DNA from 3 places in the Arthrobacter sp. PGP41 genome. Region 3 is predicted to be linked to each of the others. Evidence: riboswitches for the same ligand, from Rfam matches in the RefSeq annotation. Region 3 holds a riboswitch; each other region holds the start of a gene.
The links. Region 3 has a riboswitch for cyclic di-AMP ahead of C3B78_RS03825 (M23 family metallopeptidase). Riboswitches for the same ligand answer to the same signal wherever they lie in the genome.
Positions count from the first base shown of each region.

Region 1 (6,724 bases), 150 kb from region 3:
TGGCAACTATCTCGGCGTGGGCGGTGGGGTCGCCCAGCTCCTCCCGCTGGTTCCGGCCGGAACCCAGCACGGCGCCGTCGGGCCCTATGACCACCGCGCCAATCGGCACATCCTCCGTAGCGAGGGCGCGGCGGGCCTCGGCAAGGGCAAAGCCCATCCACGCGTTATATTTTTTCTCTGCGGAGACCATGGCTCAATGATAGTTTCGTGGGATAACCAGAGCCCGTGACGCCCCAGACGCCGGGAGGCACAGTGAGCACCGTCCGAGACCGCATGGACAAGTGGATCAAGCCCTATGCCGCCCTGTGGCTGACCATGATCATCGGCGGAACACTCGTGGTCACCTTGGCACTGCTCGGCGCAGAGGTGTATGCCAATGTGGTGGCCGAGGAAGGGCTTGCCAGCCTGGATATTCCTGCGCTGGAATACTCCCAGTCATTGCGGAATCCGGAGGTGGACGCCTTCGCCACGGGCTTTACCAACGTGGGCGGCGGGATCGGCATGCCGATCCTCGCCAGCATCCTTACTGCGTGGCTGACATTACTGAGCAGGACGTGGCGGCCCATCGTCCTGGTGGGCGGCGCTGCCCTCGTTTCCACAACTGCCACCACCCTGGGCAAGCGCCTGGTCGGCAGGACCCGTCCGGACCATTCGGAGGCGGTGCCGCCCTATGAGACCACACCGTCCTTCCCCAGCGGACACACGCTGAACACAACAGTGGTGATAGGGGTCCTGGTGTATCTGATGTGCCTCCAGTTCCAAATCCTGTGGGCAAGGATCGCCGCAATAACGGCCGGCGCCATCTTCATCATCGCCATGGGCCTGAGCAGGGTTTTCCTGGGACACCACTGGTTGACCGATGTGATGGCCGGCTGGTTCCTTGGCCTCGCATGGGTGTCCATGGTGATCCTGGCCCACCGGCTGTTCCACCTGATACGCCGCCGCGAGCACGCGGGCCCGGCGCCTACCTTTGAACACCCCGTCCTTCGAGAGGAACCCAACGGGGAAGCGGAGGCCAGCGGCGACCGGTCGGGGAGGGGCCCGGCGGCCGGGTGATACTTTTGACCCATGCGCACTCTCGTTGTGGACCACCCGCTGGTCGCCCATAAGCTCACCGTCCTCCGGGACAAAAACACTCCGTCCCCGGTCTTCCGGCAGCTGACGGAGGAGCTGGTGACCCTCCTCGCCTACGAGGCAACGCGCGAGGTCCGCACCGAGCCAGTCACCATCGAAACGCCCGTCAGCACCACTGTTGGCACGGCGTTCACCAAGCCCACCCCGCTGGTGGTACCCATCCTGCGCGCGGGCCTTGGAATGCTCGAGGGCATGACCAAGCTCGTCCCCACCGCTGAAGTGGGATTCCTCGGCATGGCCCGTGACGAGGAAACCCTGGACATCATCACCTACGCCGAGCGCCTGCCCGAGGACCTTACCGACCGGCAGATCTTCGTCCTGGACCCCATGCTGGCCACCGGCGGTACGCTGCGCGAAGCCATTAAGTTCCTGTTCAAGCGCGGCGCCTCTGATGTCACCTGCATCTGCCTGCTTGCTGCTCCGGAAGGCCTGGCAAAGCTGGAGGAAGAACTCTCCGATGCCAATGTCACCATCGTGCTGGCCTCCATCGACGAAAGGCTCAACGAGAAGTCCTACATCGTTCCCGGCCTCGGCGACGCAGGCGACCGGCTGTACGGCATCGCCGGCTAGGTCTCCGCGAGGGCTGGGGCAGAATGGGAGGCATGACCGTCCCGATGCCTCCCCTAACCCTGGCACTGACCTGCCGTGCCGTCCTCTTTGACATGGATGGGACCCTGGTTGATTCCACCGCGGTAGTTGAACAGGTTTGGGGCGAGTTTGCCGTCCGCTACGGGCTGGACCTTGGAGAGATCCTGCGGACTTCGCACGGCGTCCAAGCAGGCGACACCGTGAAGCGCTTCGCTCCGCCCGGCGCCGATGTGCCGGCACTGACCGCGGAACTTGGTGCCATGGAACGCGTCCGGACCGACGGCATCCTGCCCCTGCCCGGGGCAGCCCGGTTGCTGGCGGCACTTCCAGCAGACGCCATCGCCCTCGTCACGTCCGCTGACCGCGTCCTGGCTGACATCCGGATGGGCGCCGCGGGTCTAGCCATGCCTGCCACGGCCGTGACAGCTGAGCTGGTAACCCGGGGAAAACCGGATCCTGAGGGATACCTGCAGGCCGCCGCCGCCTTGGGCGTGGATCCTGCCGATGCGGTGGTGTTTGAGGATGCTCCCGCCGGCATTGCAGCAGGGGTCGCCGCCGGCATCCGTACGGTGGCTGTTGGACCCAACACCGGACCGTTGCCTGCCGGCATGCTGCACATTGCTGACTACAGTTCAATTGCCGTCGAAGTCGGCGTGGATGACGAGGGCAGGAGGGTCATTTCCTTCCGGCTGTGAGGTTTGAGTCACCGGACGCGGTCGGTGCCGCTTTAGTACCAGTTGTTCGACAAGTGGAAGTTCAGTGCACCGCACGGGGACTGGTAGCGTTCCTGGATGTAATCCAGGCCCCAGTTGATCTGCGTGCGGTAGTTGGTGAGGTAGTCGGCGCCGGCACTGGCCATCTTCTCAGCCGGCAAGGACTGGACGATGCCGTAGGCGCCGCTGCTCGGATTGGTGGCCGTAGTGGTCCAGTCCGATTCCTTGGTCCATAGGGTCTGCAGGCACTGCATCTGGTCCGGAGCCCAGCCATAGGAAGCCAGTTGGCCGGCTGCGTACGCTTGGGCGCCCGCGGGGTCATTAACCGCGACGACGGGTGCGGGCTCGGGTACCGGTACCGGCGCCGGTTCGGGAGCGGGTGCCGGCGCAGGGGCAGGTGCGGGCTCGGCTGCCGGAGCTGGAGCCGGTTCGGCTGCCTGCGGGACAACATTGATCGGCCCAGCCGCGGACTCAGGCGCAGGGTTGGCCCGGATTTCGCTTTGCTCCATGCTCAGCTTCGACAGGGACTCGACAGCGGGCGCCTCGGTGGCTGCCACGCGGGCACCCATGTCGGTGGCCTGGCCCGCAGCGCCAACTCCAACAAGGATGGCGCAGGATACTGCCAGGAACCCGGCGCGCCGGCCGAAGGACGGGAATTTGGCTGCTCGACGCGTAGCGCGGGCATCCGAGCCCGATTGCGGGCGTGGTTTTACAAGGAACTTGGACATGATGGATCGCCTCTCACACCTGCGGAGTTAGCTGTCGGGTTCGGATGAGGGCATCCGGCCGCACGGAAAAAACACGTGCAGGCTTAACCCCAAGGGCATTCAGTGCCCGGGACGGTGGGTCCCCCGCCTCTGCCGTTGCTCAAGAGGAATCCGGGAAGTGGCAGAGCTTGGCGTCAACCCGGGATATGCGGCCCGAACGGGGGCCGCACCCATTCGACGGTACAGGAGCGCAGCGCAGAAGTCACATTTTGGTAACAGGAATCACGATGGCGGCGCGCCGCCTTGTGTAATTTCGCGAACCAAGGGCAGCTGCAGGGCGAACTGTGTGCGGCCGGGCTGAGACGTCACCGTGACCCGTCCACCGTGGGCCTCAACAATGGACTCGACAATGGACAACCCCAAACCGCTGGTGCCTTCAGCGGCGGGTGCGCCGGGCGTGCTGGCCGTTCCCGCGCGTGCCGCGTCTGCGCGGGCGAACCGCGCGAAGACCTGGTCCACGAACTCCGGCGGTATTCCGCCGCCGTCGTCCGTTACGGTTACAACCGCGGCTCCCTCCGGGGTCTTCCACACCCCCGTTACCACTGTGGTGCCCGGAGGGGTGTGCTTGCGGGCGTTGGAGAGCAGGTTCATCAACACCTGCCGCAGCTGCGACGGATCCCCGTTGACCACCACCGGCTCGTCGGGGAGCTCCAGCCGCCAGGTGTGCCCGGGCGCCATGACCTTCTCGTCGCTGACGGCTTCCACCACCAGCTGCGTTAGGTCCACCTCGCTTAGCTTCAGCGGCTGGCCCTCGTCAAGCCGCGCGAGCAGCAGGAGATCCTCCACCAAGGCGGTCATCCGTTCCGACTGGCTTTGCACCCGCGCCAGCGACTTCTGCCCGTCCGGAGTGAAGTTTTCCGTCATCCTCATCAGTTCGGTGTAGCCGCGGATGGCGGTCAGCGGCGTGCGTAGCTCATGGGAAGCGTCAGCCACGAACTGCCGCACCTTGGTTTCGCTCTTCTGCCGCGCCTGCAGCGCGTTGGCAACGTTGTCCAGCATGAGGTTCAGCGCGTGCCCCACGCTGCCCACCTCAGTTCCGGGGTTGGAGTTCGACGGCGGTACACGCACGGCAAGTGCCACCTCGCCGGCATCCAGGGGCAGCTGCGAAACCCGGGTGGCCACCTCGGACAGCTGTTCAAGGGGCTTCATGGTGCGGCGGATCAGGACTGTGCCCACCAGCCCGACCAGGAGCAACCCGCCCAGCGAGACGAACACGAAGGTCCACACCAGGGACGCGAGCGTGCCCTCCTTGGCAGCCAGGGGGAGTCCGGTCACCAGGACGTCGCCGAAACTGGTCTTGACCGCGATCAGCCGGTAGTTGCCGTTTGAAAGCCTGCGGTCAACAGGCCGGGCGTCGGCGGCCAGTGCCAGCAGGACCTGCTTGTCCTCGGTGGACAGTGCGGAGCGCGTGGTGTCCGGGGCAAGGAAGCCGGCGCTGTTGACCTGGCCGTTGAGGATGCGCGCGTTCAGTGTTCCCACGCTTTGGCCGCGGGAATCCAGGGGGTCCCTGCCGTTGAAGCCGCCGGAGGGAGGCCGGCCGGGATCGTTGGAGCGGGCTGCGGCCTGGCTCAGCTGCTCGTCCAGCTGGCGGGTGAGGAACGCGTCCATGGAGGCGTAGCTGGCCACGCCCACCGCACCGCAGATGGCGATCAGCAGCGCCATGGCCAGCAAAATAAGCCGGGTCCGCAGGTGCCAGGTGCCAGGCCTGAGCCAGCACCGGCGCTGCGGCTCCGCGGTGTGCACGGCGGTCATGGCGCCGCCTACTCCGCCGCCTTGATGACGTACCCGGCGCCCCGCACGGTGTGGATCATGGGCGGGTGCACGGCGTCCACTTTCTTGCGCAGGTAGGAAATGTAGAGTTCCACGATGTTTGCCTGGCCGCCGAAGTCGTAGTTCCACACCCGGTCCAGGATCTGGGCCTTGCTGATGACGCGCTTGGGGTTCTCCATGAGGTAGCGCAGCAGCTCGAACTGGGTGGCCGTTAGCTGGACGTCATCACCGGCCCGCGTGACTTCGCGTGTGTCCACGTTCAGAACAAGGTCTCCCACCACCAGTTCAGCAGTGTCCATGGCGGCAACGCCGGAGCGCTGTACCAGCCCGTGCAGCCTCAGCAGGACTTCCTCCATGCTGAACGGCTTGGTGACATAGTCGTCGCCGCCGGCGGCGAGGCCCACGATCCTGTCCTGGACCGCGTCTTTGGCGGTCAGGAAAAGCGCGGGGACCTCGGGCGCGAAAGCGCGGATCCTGCCCAGGACCTCGACGCCGTCGAACCCTGGAATCATGACGTCGAGGACCAGGACGTCGGGGCGGAAATCCTTGGCCAGCTTCACCGCTTCAGGGCCGTCGGCAGCAACTGCCACGGACCAGCCCGCCATGCGCAGCCCCATGCTCATGAGTTCAGAGAGGCTGGGTTCGTCATCCACCACGAGGGCCCTGATGGGGGAGCCGTCCGGATGGGTGAGCTTGGGGAGGTTGTTTGTCATGGAGTGCGAAGTGGCCATGGGACAACTCTCCGATCATTGGTTTATGCCCGGCTATGGCAAACCTGTGGCCCAGCTGTGAATATCCCGGCGTAGCGAGCTGAATGCCGGAGACGCGGCTGCTCCTGCCATGCCCCAGCGGCGGGGTTGCCGTTGAGGTGCAGTTTCCCCGGAGAATTTTTTGTCCGAAACCGTGGGCGGTTGGACACGACGGCAAGGCGGTGAGTGGGATTTCCCTATCAGTCCCGGTCCTGAATATTTTAGCGTGAAACTCCCATTCCGCCGAACAAAGTTCTGTCCAAGGCCGAAAGTGCGCCCCTTCAAGGATAACGAACGTTATTTTTATGGCTCTGCCAGAATCGTGATTTGCAGCACATTAGCCGATTTCGTCTCATTATGCGGACGATCGCGTCCATTGTTACTTGCAAGTTGGCATTGTTACGCTGCACACTTCCAATGTGAACAAGAACTCAACAGCACCTGCAGCCGCAGAATATTGGCCCAGCACATCCGCTGCTGCCGACATGCGCTGTTGTCGAATGCACGCCTGACCTTCCCACCCTCCGAAGTTCTTAGGCATTCGCCCCCAGCCCAGCGTCGGGCGCCCCTCCCCAGTTCTCATTGCGGGGAAACCCAGCATTCGGGCCGTGATGACGGCCATTCACATTGAGGTAAGCACATATGTCAGTTGCATCCGGATACGTCCACATCTCTGTCCGTAACGCCGCCAAGGCGGGCCAGCCCTCCGGCCTCCGCCCCGGCTTCGGCCCCCGGCCTGCCCTTGCTCCCTCTGCTTCCGGAAGCAACTTTCCCGCCCAGGGCTATGCGCCCCAGGGCTATAACCCCAATTCCTACGGGCAGCTCCGCGCCGTCCAGCCTGCCGAGGCGGCGCCGATGACGGCCCCCACTCCCGTAGTAGCCGGCCCGGCTGCTGTCCGGCCCGTCGCCAATGACAACGTCGCCCGCGGATTCGTCCTCTACATGGGTATCGACGAGGAAACCGCAGCAGCCGCCGGAACCTCCATCGCCAAGCTGGCCCAGG
Region 1 covers NZ_CP026514.1:668,114-674,837, forward strand. Annotated here, with positions in the region: gene C3B78_RS03175 (nucleoside deaminase) at 1-190, opposite strand, end outside; gene C3B78_RS03180 (phosphatase PAP2 family protein) at 274-1,056, shown strand; gene upp (uracil phosphoribosyltransferase) at 1,069-1,704, shown strand; gene C3B78_RS03190 (HAD-IA family hydrolase) at 1,737-2,417, shown strand; gene C3B78_RS03195 (hypothetical protein) at 2,450-3,163, opposite strand; cyclic di-AMP (ydaO/yuaA leader) riboswitch at 3,169-3,329, opposite strand; gene C3B78_RS03200 (HAMP domain-containing sensor histidine kinase) at 3,425-4,954, opposite strand; gene C3B78_RS03205 (response regulator transcription factor) at 4,963-5,703, opposite strand; gene C3B78_RS03210 (winged helix-turn-helix domain-containing protein) at 6,364-6,724, shown strand, end outside.
Region 1: another riboswitch for cyclic di-AMP. It lies ahead of C3B78_RS03195 (hypothetical protein); the one in region 3 lies ahead of C3B78_RS03825 (M23 family metallopeptidase).

Region 2 (6,724 bases), 1.6 Mb from region 3:
CCGCGCAGGACCTGCAACGCGTCCCCATGCCTCAGCGGCGCCGGTGGCCGGGGCACGGCGTCACGGCACCTGAACGGTCCACTGCACCTGAACGGTCCGCGATGCCGGGCCATGCCATTCATCGCGCCATGGAGGCCACCGATGAGCTCATCAACGGCCGGACAAGCGACGGCGATAGGGTTAACCCATGACTGCTGCAGCAGAATCAACTGTCGTCTTCGAGGGCCGCTTTGCCCGTGAACTAGCGGAGCTGGCCGTTCCGTGGCAGGCGGAGGAAGCGCCGGATCCTGAGCTTTTGGTACTTAACGACGCACTGGCGAACGAGCTGGGCCTGGCACCCGACTACCTGCGGACGCCGGAAGGCGTGCGCGTCCTACTGGGTAACCACATCCCGCCGGGCGCAACCCCCGTTGCCCAGGCATACGCCGGGCACCAGTTCGGCGGCTACTCACCGCTGCTGGGCGACGGCCGGGCGCTGCTGCTGGGCGAGATTGTTGCCGAGGGCGGACGCTTGCGGGATGTGCACCTGAAGGGTTCCGGCCGAACACCTTTCGCCCGTGCGGGCGACGGCCGGGCCGTCATCGGCCCCATGCTGCGGGAGTACCTGGTGAGTGAGGCCATGCACGCCCTGGGTATTCCCACCACGCGGGCCCTCGCCGTCGTAGCTACCGGGCGGCCGGTGCGCCGGGATGCGATGCTGCCGGGTGCCGTCCTGGCCCGGGTGGCCAGCAGCCACCTTCGCGTGGGCAGCTTCCAGTACGCCCGGGCGACGGAGAATATGGACCTGCTGCGCCGCTTGGCGGACCACGCCATCAGCAGGCACCACCCGGCGGCAGCCCGGTCCGAACACCCCTACCTGGCGTTGTTTGAAGCAGTCGTGGCTGCCCAGGCAGAGCTCGTGGCCAAATGGATGCTGGTGGGCTTCGTGCACGGGGTCATGAACACGGACAATATGACCATCTCCGGGGAAACCATCGACTACGGGCCCTGCGCATTCATGGACGCGTTTGATCCCGCCGCCGTGTATAGCTCCATCGATGTAGGCGGCCGCTACGCCTACGCGAACCAGCCCGTGGTTGCCGAGTGGAACCTGGCCCGGCTCGCTGAGGCCATGCTGCCGCTCTTCAACGAAGACCAGGAGCAGGCTGTCGGCCCCGCCGTGGAGGCACTCGGCACATTCCGCGGCCGGTACAGTGACGCCTGGTTCGGGGGCATGAAGGCCAAGCTCGGTGTGGCGGCCAGCCCGGAACATGACGAAGCGTCGGACCTCGTGGATGGCGTGATCGGCCTGCTGAAGGACGGACCCGTTGACTACACGCAATTCTTCCGGAGCCTTGGCCAGGCCGCCCGGGGCAACTCCGGGCCTGCCCGCGGTATGGTGCTGGACCTCCGGGCTTTCGATGCCTGGGCTGAACGCTGGGCCGCGCTGAAGCCCGACGCTGAACTCATGGACAGCGTGAACCCCGCGTACATTCCCAGGAACCACCTTGTGGAGGAAGCACTGGCTGCGGCTACCGCGGGTGATCTTGACCCGTTTCACCGGCTCCTCGAGGTTGTCAGGTCCCCGTGCCAGGAGCGCCAGGGGCTGGAACGCTACACGGAGGGACCGCCGGAGGACTTCGGCAAATACCGGACCTTCTGCGGCACATAGCTGTCATTCCAGCGGGAACAGGGGAAGCCCGGAGGACCAGGACCGTTGGGAACGTGGAAGGGGCGGCAGCCGGAAAAAACCGGCTGCCGCCCCTTCCGCGGGGTGGGCCCGCCCGCTAAGAGCGGCCTATCCCGTTGCCGCTGGCTAGGCCACGCGGACGAAGGAAGCGCCGCTCAGCCAGCTGATGGAGTGCACGGCAGTCTGGTTGCCGTTCACGCCGCCGCTGACAACCTGGCCGTCACCGGCGTAAACGCCCACGTGGCCGGCGGTGATCACGAGGTCACCGGGAGCAGGGGAGCTCACGGTGGAGCCGTACTGGTAGAACTGGGTGGGAGCCAGGTCGCCCACGGACATGCCAACAGACCGCAAGGCCTTTTCCACCATGGCGGTGCAGTCCTGGATCTGGCCCACCTGGCCATAGGCGTTAGCCAGGATGGCTGCCCCCGTACCCGTGCCGGTGCCGGCGGAGGCGTAGGACAGGTTCATCCCGGTGTTGGCCGGTGCGGTGGCGGCAGCGGTCTGGACAGGTGCCGGTGCCGGCGCGGCGGAGGGAACTGCCGGGGCGTAGCCTGCAGCCGGGATCTGAATCTGGTCGCCCGGGTAGATGACCGCGGAGATCGCCAGGCCGTTGGCAGCCAGGACATCGTTCAGGGCTACGCCGTGGGCGGCCGAGATGGCGCCCAGCGTGTCGCCGGATACAACCGTATGGACGGTGCCCGCGGCCGCGGCGGGGGCTGCAACTGCTGCGGCCGGGGCGGCGGAGGCCTGGACGTTAGCGGTCTCGGTGGTGTCCGGCCCTGTCACACCGGCGTGCGCCGGGGCTCCGACGCCGAAGGCAATGCCGGATGCGGCTGCGACGGCGAGTGCCGGACGGCCCAGGGTCCTGGCCTGGGACTTGGCCGAAACAGCCAGCCCATCCAGGATGATGGAACGGGCCGGAGTTGCGCGGTGACGGGCGGTGGTGGAATTTTTTGACACGGTTGATCGCCTCTCCCATGCCTGCGGGGTGAGCTGTCGGGTTCGGGCTGGAGATGCCCGGCCGGAAGCAACTCCGAACGGAACGGAGGCGCTAGCGACTTAACCCCAAGGCCTCTTGAGAGGCCGTGGAAACTTGGTTCCCCCGTCCCTGCCAGCTGGAAGCGATTGGTTCCCGGATCAGCGGCAGGGCTCGGCAAGCTGAGGGGAATGTCCCGTCTGGGAGGGACACCTGAAGACCATAACCCGCTCCGGCACCAATTGTCACATTTGGGTAACATGCGAGGTTCTCCTCTCGCTTTACGCAAACGATTCGACTCTTTTTCGCCGGGGTGCTGACCTCGGAAGATACCTCCGTCGGGACGGTTGAAGGTGGGAAGCGTCACGAAGTCATAAACGGCGAGGTTTGTGCGGGTGTGCACGGCCTCGATTCGGCCTTGACCATTCCGCCGACAATCAGGCTTTCCGTGTTGAAATTCGAGGGCCTGTTTCTGCTGTATAACGATGCAGGCCCCTCATCCTTAAAGTGAAGGTTGAAGCCGGTAAGCTTCCGAGCTATGGCCCGTTTCGCTGCAAATGTCCGCCACCGCCTGCCCGGGATACTGCTGACCGCTGCCCTCGCCGGCAGTGTGTGGCTGCCTCCGGCCGGGGCGGCCGAAAGCGTTCCGCCTGGCGGCTACCCTTCGTGGGAGGACGTGGAGCGGGCCAAGCTGACCGAGGCCGGCACGGCCAAAGAGATCACGTTGATCGCAGGCCTTTTGGACGGGCTGCAATCGCAGTCGGAGGCCTTGGGCAACGCCGCGGTGGCGTCCGCCGCTGAGTCTGCAGCGGCAGATGCCGCGTTGGCAGCATCCACTGCAAAGGTAGAGTCGCTGGCGGAACGAGCCGGGACGGCCAAGGCCGAACTCATCCGCCACAGGAAGGACATCGGAGCGCTGGCCGCCCAGTCCTACAAAACGGGCGGTACGAACATGGGGTTCTTCGTGGCGTTGGACGCGATCGAGAACAACAACGTCCACGGGCTCAACGTGGTGCACCTGGTGGGCGGCAAAACGGCGGGCCTTGTGGACAAAGCCGCCGCCGCGGGGAAAATCACGGCTTCACTGGCTGATCAGGAGAAATCCGCCCGGACCGAGCGCGAACGGCTGTCCCGCGAGGCGGCGGAAAAGCTTGCAGCGGCCCGATCGGCCCAGGAAGCCATGGCGCGCCAGCTTACGGAAGAACGGCAGCGCAACCGGGAGCTGACCGGGCAGTTGGCGTCCCTGAAGGGCACGACGGCGGCGGTTGAGGGCGAATTCCGGCGTGGACAGGCGGCACTGGCCGCTTATGAAGCAGCGCAGGAGGCGAAACGGGCCGCGGCCGGGGAGGAAGCCCGACGACGTGCGGCCGCAGCGGCAGCGGCGGCAAAGGTGCAGCCCCCTGCTGTTCCCGCCCCCATGCGTCCGGCTCCCGCCGATCCGGCACCTGAGAATCCTCCAGCCGGCAACCCTGTGCCGGCAAATCCTGCTCCGCCTGTCCCCGCCCCGGCGCCTGCCGCACCGCCCAGCCCGCCCGCCGTCGTCGTTCCCTCTGCTCCTGCGGGTGCGGTCAACGATCCTGCCGGTGCCAAGAGCTACGCCTCGGGCAGGCTGGGGGCCTACGGGTGGGGATCGGACCAGTTCCTCTGCCTCGCCCAGCTTTGGACCAAGGAATCGAACTGGCTGACCACGGCCACCAACCCGTATTCCGGTGCCTACGGCATTCCGCAGGCACTTCCGCCGGGCAAGTATTCCAGCGCGGGCAGCGACTGGCTGACCAACTACCGGACGCAGATCGAGTGGGGCCTTGGCTACATCCGTGAGCGGTATGGCTCACCATGCTCGGCATGGAACCACTCCGTGGCCAGGAATTGGTACTGACACCGCGTTAGGCTTTTCCCATGCCTGATGTGGAAAGGTTCCGCATCCTCCTCGAGGAGGAGCGGAAGCGGAAGCTGGCACTGCTCCCCGCGCTCCGCGCCGACATTGCCTCGGCAAACTCCGCGCGCCAGGATTCGAACGTCGACGACGAACACGATCCGGAGGGTTCCACCATTGCGTTCGAGCTGTCCCAGGCAGCTGCCCTGCTCAAGCAAAGCACCGCCGGCCTTGACCAGGTGGATGCCGCACTGGCCCGGATCGCTGCCGGCACGTACGGCATCTGCGCGGTCTGCGGGGAATCCATAGCGGAGGGAAGGCTGGAGGCCAGGCCCTGGACGCCGTTCTGCATCCGGCACGCGTCCGCTGGACGTGGCCGATGAACGGCGGGCCCGACTATGTGGCAGCGGCCGCTGCGTTCATCGACCGCACCCTGCAGAATGAGGGCGCCTGGTACCGCGCGGACGACGTCGAGTCCCGGCTGGGCGGGGTGCTTGCCTCCTACGGCTCCTCGGTGGGTGCCGTCCGTGGAACGGTCCGGGACGCCCTGAGGAAGTTCAAGGACCTGGACCACGATGCCGTGGTCCTGCTGGCGTCCGGGCTGTGGGCCCAACCGAAACCCGGTGGCAGGCCGGTTTTTGAGCGCCGACAGGCCGCCGTGGTGCTGCTTCAGTCAAGGGCCAGTCTCCTGCTGCACTCGGACCTGACCCGGATCGAGGGCTTCCTTCGTTCCGCGGGAAGCCGCGAGTTGGTGGAGCCCCTGCTGTCCGACGTAGTGTTGCCGCTACTGGCTGGACTGGCAGGACGCGACCGGCAGCGCGCAGGTGTTGTCCTTGCCAGGTGGAGCCAGGACCCGGACGGGCGGCTGCGCAGGGCTGCGGCCTTCATCGAGCAGCAGTCCGGCCCTGAGACCCCGCACAAAGGAGACAGCTATGAACGATCCCTATGACCTGGACCGCTTCGTGTCAGCCCAGGACAGCGGCGCAGGGGAGGGCGGGACCTTCGGACAGGCCTTGGCTGAGCTGCAGCTCGGCAACAAGACCGGCCACTGGATGTGGTTCATCTTCCCGCAGCTCGCCGGCCTGGGGCAAAGCCCCACCTCCCGGAAATACGCCATCACTTCGCTTGCCGAAGCCCGGGCGTACCTCGAGCACGGGGTCCTCGGCCCGCGGCTCCTGCAGTGCGCCCAGGCGCTCACCAACCACGCCGGGCGCACTGCAGAGGACATCCTGGGCGGCATCGATGCCCGGAAGCTGCACTCGTCCATGACCCTGTTCCTCCGCGCCGCGCCCGGCGAAACGGTGTTCAAGACAGTCCTTGCCCAGTTCTTTGACGGCCAGCCGGACGAGGCCACCGACGCGCTGCTCGCGGAGCAGGACCAGGACTGAAAAGCTAAGCATCTTTGCTGTTCCAACACAGGCAGTTATGCGGGCGCCGTCAACCCCGTCCCTTCCAGCCTCCCGTCAGCCGCGGGGAACCTCCACCAGGCGGACGTCGGCCAGCCGGCCGGCGTCCACGACGGCGGTCATGTAGGTGCACACAGGCTGGCGGCGGCGGTCGGTGGGTGAACCCGGGTTGAGCAGCCGCAGCCCGCGCGGGGTGGTGGTGTCCCACGGAATGTGGCTATGGCCGAAGACCAGGACGTCCGCCTCCGGATACAGCGCTTCGCAGCGTGCCTCGCGTCCCTTTGCCTGGCCGGTTTCGTGGACCATCGCAAAGCGGACGCCCTCAAGGGTGGCCGTGGCAATTTCCGGCAACCGCCGGCGCAGCTCCGGCCCGTCGTTGTTTCCGTAGACGCCCAGCAGCGAGCGGCTCCGCTCTTCGAATTCCGCCAAGAGGGACGCCTCCACCCAGTCCCCGGCGTGAAAGACCAGGTCGGCGTTTTCGACGGCGGACCACACCTGTGCGGGGAGCGCCCTGGCGCGCTTCGGGACATGGGTATCGGCGACCAGCACCAGATTCAAAGGCATGGCCAAAATCCTGCCATGGCACGGCCTTTTCCCCACCTCGCTTCCATGCCCCCATTTCCCTCCGCACTTTCTCCTTCGCCCTTTCCCCGCTGCGGAGGCAGTCGTACTCTTGGGCTTGGAGGTGATTGCCATGGAGGCAACGCAAGGCGACCGCATCATCGTCCATGGAAGGACCGTTGGGGCCACAGACCGGCATGGAGTGATCCTGGAGGTGCGGGGCCAGGGCGGGACGC
Region 2 covers NZ_CP026514.1:2,422,322-2,429,045, reverse strand. Annotated here, with positions in the region: gene C3B78_RS11050 (ribonuclease Z) at 1-191, shown strand, start outside; gene C3B78_RS11045 (protein adenylyltransferase SelO) at 188-1,651, shown strand; gene C3B78_RS11040 (C40 family peptidase) at 1,796-2,629, opposite strand; cyclic di-AMP (ydaO/yuaA leader) riboswitch at 2,633-2,803, opposite strand; gene C3B78_RS11035 (transglycosylase) at 3,184-4,524, shown strand; gene C3B78_RS11030 (TraR/DksA family transcriptional regulator) at 4,545-4,904, shown strand; gene C3B78_RS11025 (DNA alkylation repair protein) at 4,901-5,470, shown strand; gene C3B78_RS11020 (DUF1810 domain-containing protein) at 5,454-5,909, shown strand; gene C3B78_RS11015 (metallophosphoesterase family protein) at 5,985-6,491, opposite strand; gene C3B78_RS11010 (DUF1918 domain-containing protein) at 6,622-6,724, shown strand, end outside.
Region 2: another riboswitch for cyclic di-AMP. It lies ahead of C3B78_RS11040 (C40 family peptidase); the one in region 3 lies ahead of C3B78_RS03825 (M23 family metallopeptidase).

Region 3 (6,724 bases):
GGGTTTCGAGGACCTGCATCTGCGGGCGGTTGAGGCGTTCAAGTGCCCGCTGCACGCTCAGCCGGGCACTTGCCCGCGCGGCAAGGGCAGGGAAGTCCGGAACAGGGGGCGAAATGAGGTCCGGCCGCGCATCGAACAGCGCACGCAGCGAATCGTCGCTGCGTGCCTCCAGCTCCTTGCTCAATGCGCGAATGAGGGACATCAGTCCAACGTTACCGCCGGTCCGGGTTTGCTGCCCGGCGGCGCCCGGCAACGCTGTCCAGAACCAGGAACAGCATCAGGAGGAACGCAAGCGGCAGGCCGTAGAGCGCCATATAGGTGACCCAGGCCGGAGCCACTGAGCCGGCAAAGGCAAGGGCCATCACGGCGCCCACTGCCACTAGGGAAAGCACGGCGACAGCCGCGGCGAGGATCATCAGGGCACGCCGGTAGCGCGAGGGTGTCATGGACGCAACGCTACCGCTCCTGCCGCACCGGGAGTGAATGGTGCTGGAGGAAGGCAGCCGGAAGGTTGCACTGGGCCATTGAAAGCGTCAATAGGGCGGTAGGCAGGATAACCTTGGGGGATAGACCAACACGGTCCGCAGCCGCCATACCTTGAACCCGCATTGCAATGCGGATGCGGTGACGGCTGGCCGTGTCAGAAGACGTCAGAACGAAGAAGGTTGATTACGTGCCTACCGGCAAGGTCAAGTGGTATGACAAGGACAAGGGCTTCGGGTTCCTCGCAGGCGAAGACGGCCAGGAGGTATTCCTGCCCAAATCGTCGCTGCCCGAAGGCGTAACAGAGCTCAAGGCCGGCACCCGGGTTGAATTCGGGGTAGCCGATGGACGCAAGGGCGCCCAGGCCCTGGGCCTGCGCGTGCTGGACAAGACGCCCTCGATCGCCAAGGCCAAGCGGCCCAACGCCAAGGAACTCGCCCCGCTGGTCCAGGACCTGGTGACCGTGCTGGACAATCTCTCCGGGACCCTTTCCGCAGGCAAGTACCCGGAAGGCAACAAGGGCAAGGCCATCGCCGCTGCCCTGCGCAAGGTTGCCGACGAGCTGGACGTTTAGGCACCGATGAACCCGGAAGCTGAACAGCCGGTAGGGGCTAAGACTGTGTCCAGGCGCCGCGCTGGAGTCCCGGTGTGGCGGACAGGGAAGCCTGATGCCTTCCTGGCCGCAGCGGTGGACACCGCCCGCACGGCCATCGAGGGCATCACGGCACCGGCAACGATCGGCCAACACCTTGCGGCCAAGAGCGAAGGCGACCGCCTGGTGACCCATCTGTTTGAATCCAGGCTGGCCGGCTACCTGGGCTGGCAATGGTATGCGGTGCTCACCCGCAACTCCCGCTCCAAGGTGGTCACCGTCAACGAGCTAGGCCTCCTGCCGTCGGAAGATTCGATCCTTGCCCCGGAATGGGTGCCATGGGCAGAACGCGTCCGTCCCGAGGACGAGCAGGAGCCGGAACCGGTGCCGGCCCAGGAGCCGGAAGAGGACCAGGACCAGGAATCCGGGGACGAAGAGCCCGACGACGGTGGGGAGCCCGGCGACGAAGCAAGGACTTCCTGACCACACACGAACGGCGCCGTCCGGGATGATCCCGGGCGGCGCCGTCGTACGTTAAGGCAGTTGGCCTACTTGCGCAGTTCGCCCACTACGTAGTCGATGCTGGCCAGCAGGGCAGAAACGTCGGACGGCTCGATGGCCACGAACGTGGCGATGCGCAGCTGGTTGCGGCCCAGCTTCCGGTACGGCTCCGTGTCCACGATGCCGTTGGCGCGCAGGACCTTGGCCACCGCGGCCGCGTCCACTGAATCGTCGAAGTCAATCGTGGCGATTACGTTGGAGCGCTCGTCCGGGTTGGCGACGAACGGCGTGGCGAATTCGGAGGACTCCGCCCAGCTGTAGATGCGTCCGGCGGAATCAGCAGTCCGCGCCGAAGCGAAGTCAAGCCCCCCGTTCCCGTTCAGCCACTGCACCTGGGCGTCCAGGGTCACCAGGGTAGACAGCGACGGCGTGTTGTAGGTCTGGTTCAGGCGGGAGTTGTCAATGGCCGTCTGGAGGTCCAGGAAGTCCGGGATCCAGCGGCCGCTGGACTTGATCCGGGCCGCACGCTCCAGTGCGGCCGGCGAGAACAGGCCAAGCCATAGCCCGCCGTCGGAGGCAAAGTTTTTCTGCGGGGCGAAGTAGTAGACGTCGCTCTCCGCTACGTCGACGTCCAGGCCGCCGGCTGCCGACGTCGCGTCGACAAGGACCAGTGCGCCCTCATCCGCGCCTGCCACCCGCTTCACGGGAGCGGAAACGCCAGTGGATGTCTCGTTCTGCGGCCAGGCGTAGGCATCAACGCCCGCCTCAGCCTGCGCGGCAGGGCGGGTTCCAGGCTCGGATTTGATGATGGAGGAGGCATCCAGGAAAGGCGCCCTGTTGGTGGCTGCCGCGAACTTCGAGCCGAATTCACCGAATGAGAGGTGCTGGGCCTTCTTCTCCACCAGGCCGAAGCTGGCGACGTCCCAGAACGCCGTGGAACCACCCACGCCCAGCACCACTTCATAGCCTTCCGGGGCGCGGAAGAACTGGCTCAGGCCTTCGCGTACGGATCCCACCAGGTTCTTGACCGGGGCCTGCCGGTGGGACGTTCCCAGGATGGTCTTTGATGCGGCGGACAAAGCATCGATCTGCTCCTGCCGGACTTTGGAAGGACCGGCGCCGAACCGCCCGTCCTTAGGGAGGAGGTCGGCGGGAATAGTGATGCTGTTTTCGCTCACAGGTGCTCCAATTTCGGCGTGGACGGGGTGTTGGTCCGGACGGATGTAGGTGGCAGGCAGTCGCGGCGGCTGTCACTCGGGCCCTCCTTCATTCTGCCTGAACAGCTGTTTCAGCGGGAACCTGGACCGTCATAGTCCAGACACTGAGACAGCGCCCTGCCCACGACGTCAACTATTAGGACAAATTCAAAATAGGCTAAGCTTTCCAACGGACCACGCTGCACGAGAAGGCGGTACGGTGGGACAACGCAAGGTACTGCGCTCGAGGAGCTGAGCTGGATGACGGATCTGATCGACACTACGGAGATGTACCTTCGGACCATCTTGGAGCTTGAGGAAGAAAACATCGTTGCCCTCCGCGCCCGGATCGCGGAGCGGCTGCGACACTCAGGGCCCACCGTTTCGCAGACCATCGGCAGGATGGAACGGGACGGCCTGGTGGTTGTCTCCGGAGACCGGCACCTTGAACTTACGGAGGTGGGCCGGAAGCGCGCCACCGAAGTCATGCGGAAGCACAGGTTGGCGGAGCGGCTCCTGGCTGATGTCATCGGGCTGGACTGGGCCTACGTCCATGACGAAGCCTGCCGCTGGGAGCACGTCATGAGCGAACGGGTGGAACGGCGCATTTACGAAATGCTGAACCATCCCACCGAGTCCCCGTACGGCAACCCCATCCCGGGATTGGCGGCCCTCGGGGGCCAGGCGCAGTCCGCGGCGGATCCGGCAGTCAGCCTGCTTGAGGCCATGAAGACTTACGGCCCGGCATCCGAGGTGACAGTCAGCCGCCTCGCAGAGCCGATCCAGGTGGAACCCGAGCTGCTGGTCCAGCTTGATGAAGGCGGAATCCGGCCCGGTGCGTCGGTATCGCTGGAGCGGGTCGGGGAGTACATCTCGGTCCGCGTCCCGGGCATCGAAGGGGCCTTGGAACTGCCGCCGGAAGTCGCGGCGCACGTCTTCGTGGCCGTACGCTAGGGACTGCTGTGGGCCTCCCGGCTACCCGAATGGGGGCCGGTTACGCAAAGATAACGGAATTGTTACTTTGGGACTTTTGGCCCTATAGTTAAACCCAAGCGTTGATACTAAAGCGTTACCTGATTCGGAGCCGAGCTCTGCCAGCGGATCAGGTGCACGAGTCATTACTGGCAGAGGCGGGGGAACCACAAACGGCAGCCGGGGGACTGCCTTGGGGTGAAGTCCGTCAGCAGCAAGCCTCTTCCAGTGAAGGATCCTCCGGGGATACCTCTGTGCCGAAGCTTGCTTACGGCGGACCGGGTCTTTGAACTCTCTGACCCGAATCCGACAGCTAACTTCGCAGGCTTTCCAGAGAGGAACCCTTCTTGTCCATGCAGACCCCCAGGGGACGCCGCCGCGCGGCGGTACCCTCTTCGACGCCGCGGGTTGTTGAAGTCATCACCACGGAACGCCCCCGCGATCCGCACCGTGATGCACGCCGCCGTCGTGGTCCCTTCCGCCAGGTCACCGAATTTGCCGCAGCGAGCGGGATCGGCCAGAAGGCCGGAATCGCCCTCGCGGCGACAGGCCTGGTGCTGACCGTGACGGTGCCGGCCACCAGCCCCGTGATGGCCACCGACGCTCCCGGTGCTATACCGGTCGCAGCGTCAGCCGCAACCCCGCAGCCCCAGATCTCAGCCGAGGCCGGTGCCCAGATCGACTTCAGCCGTTCTGCCGTCGTCACCCAGGCGGATCCGGACGGCAAGCTCAAGCAGCTTCTGAGTGCCCAGTCCGCCGGCTCTGTGTCACGTGCTGCCTCGGCAGGAAGCCTCGGCGCCCCGCTGGCCACGCTGACCACAGCATCGCCGTTCGGCTACCGTGTCAGTCCGATCACCGGGGGCTCAGGCGACTTCCACCGCGGCCAGGACTACGTGGCCCAGTGCGGCACGTCCGTCCTCGCTGCGGCTACCGGCACGGTGACCTTCGTGGGCTGGCACCAGTTCGGCGGCGGAAACCGTGTTGTGGTGGACCACGGCAACGGTTTGGAAACCACCTACAACCACCTCTCCTCCTTCAATGTGAGGGAGGGGCAGACGGTCTCACGCGGGGAGGTTGTGGCCCTCAGCGGGACCACGGGCGCCTCCACGGGCTGCCACCTCCACTTTGAGGTGCAGGTCAACGGCGAAGTGGTCGATCCGACTGGCTGGCTGTAGCCAAATGACGGTGAACTATCGGATGATCGCGACTTGCCGTGACCTGAATGTGACATTCACCCAAAACTGCTGTACCGTCTAACTCGCGTCAACTTTTCCGAAGTTGACGCTCTTGTGCGGATTGCCTAACTCTGCCACCGCTCAAGGTCCGTTCGCATTTCATCGTCTGGCAGGGGCGGGGGAACCAATTTTGGTCTTGGCTTTGGCTAAGACCTTGGGGTTAAGTCGCAAAACTTCCTTGGAAGCAGCGCGGCCGGGTGACTCCCATCCGAATCCGACAGCTCACCTCGTAGGCATTGGGAGAGGCTACCTTCGTGTCTTCACGCAACAATTCTGCGCGCCACCGTGCGCAAACGGTTCGTACCAACCCCTTGGACACTGTGTCCAAGGCTGTTAGTGCCAATGCCGGGACAGTAGGTCGCCAGGCTGCCGTCATCGCCGCAGCTTCCGGTCTTATCCTCAGCATGGGCCTGCCCGCCAACGCAGCGGACACCACCGCTGGTGTTTCCGCTTCGACCGAGTCCGGTTCTGCGCAGGCTGCCTTGGCAGTCACCGCAGCACCCACGGCCACCGTGTCGTTCGAGCGGCCCGTGGTCAAGACCACCGCCGCCCCGAAGCGGGAGCCGGTGCGGGCACAGTCCACCGCCACCGAAACGGGCGCAGCGTCCACTACTGAATCTGCTGCGGACAAGCTGGCCAAGACTGTCTCTTCCGCCGCCACCTCCGGCATTGCTGCCATCGCCTACACGGGCATTGGCAGCCCCTACGTCTGGGGCGGCACCAGCCCCGTCACCGGGTGGGACTGCTCAGGCTTCACCCAGTGGGTTTATGCCCAGGCCGGCATCAGCATCCCCCGCGTCAACGCCTGGACTGCCATGACCCCCACCTCCACCCCGCAGCCCGGAGACCTGGTCATGCAGAACGGCGGAGCGCACGTCGGCATCTACGTCGGGAACGGCATGATGGTCAGCGCGCTCAACCCCTCCCAGGGCACGCTGCTCCACGCCGTGGCCGCCACCGGCACGTCTTCGTTCTTCACCGTCAGCAAATAGTTCTTGGACCCTCGGGTCCAGGAACTATTTCTTTGCTCCACCACGCTTTCCGCTAACACCACATCCCCGTTCGGGGCGTGCCGGCATACCCCCAAGATGCCGGCGCGTCCGCATCCCTTGGTGCCCACAACGGCCTGAGGAAAACGAAAGAGAGAACTGATGACTACTCGTGCCACCGCACGGCATCGCGCCGAAGTCACCAAAACCAACTCAATCGCCATCATCGCCAAGGCTGTCGGCGAGAACGCCGGTGGCGTAGGCCGCCAGGCCGCGGTCATCGCCGCCGCTTCCGGCCTGGTACTGACCAGCGGCATCGCGGCAAACGCTGCCGACTCCAACGTCCAGCGCGACTCCGCTCCCGCATCCACCCTGGAAGTTGAATCGGCCGTCGAAGCCCCCATCTCCGCGGCTTCCACGATCAACATCACCTTCGAAAAGCCCGCCGTCACCACCACGCCGGCCCCGGTTATCGAAGAACCCGCACCTGTCGAGGTCCAGGAGGCCGAGCCGGCCCCCGTCGCCAAGCCTGCTGCTCCCAAGGTCACCGCCACGGTTTCCACGGCCCCTGCCGCCGCTCCCACTGCTTCCGCCAGCGGCAAGGGTGCAGCCATCCTGTCCGCTGCGTACGCCCAGTTGGGCGTTATGCAGGACTGCACGATGCTGGTCACGAACTCCCTGGCAGCAGTGGGGATCAACTTCCACGACTGGCCTGCAGGCTACCTCTCCCTGGGCCGCACCGTCAGTGCCGCTGAG
Region 3 covers NZ_CP026514.1:818,730-825,453, forward strand. Annotated here, with positions in the region: gene C3B78_RS03795 (helicase-associated domain-containing protein) at 1-202, opposite strand, end outside; gene C3B78_RS03800 (hypothetical protein) at 213-446, opposite strand; gene C3B78_RS03805 (cold-shock protein) at 674-1,057, shown strand; gene C3B78_RS03810 (DUF3027 domain-containing protein) at 1,064-1,558, shown strand; gene serC (phosphoserine transaminase) at 1,624-2,754, opposite strand; gene C3B78_RS03820 (metal-dependent transcriptional regulator) at 3,034-3,726, shown strand; cyclic di-AMP (ydaO/yuaA leader) riboswitch at 3,870-4,087, shown strand; gene C3B78_RS03825 (M23 family metallopeptidase) at 4,098-4,919, shown strand; cyclic di-AMP (ydaO/yuaA leader) riboswitch at 5,048-5,229, shown strand; gene C3B78_RS03830 (C40 family peptidase) at 5,300-5,971, shown strand; gene C3B78_RS03835 (NlpC/P60 family protein) at 6,131-6,724, shown strand, end outside.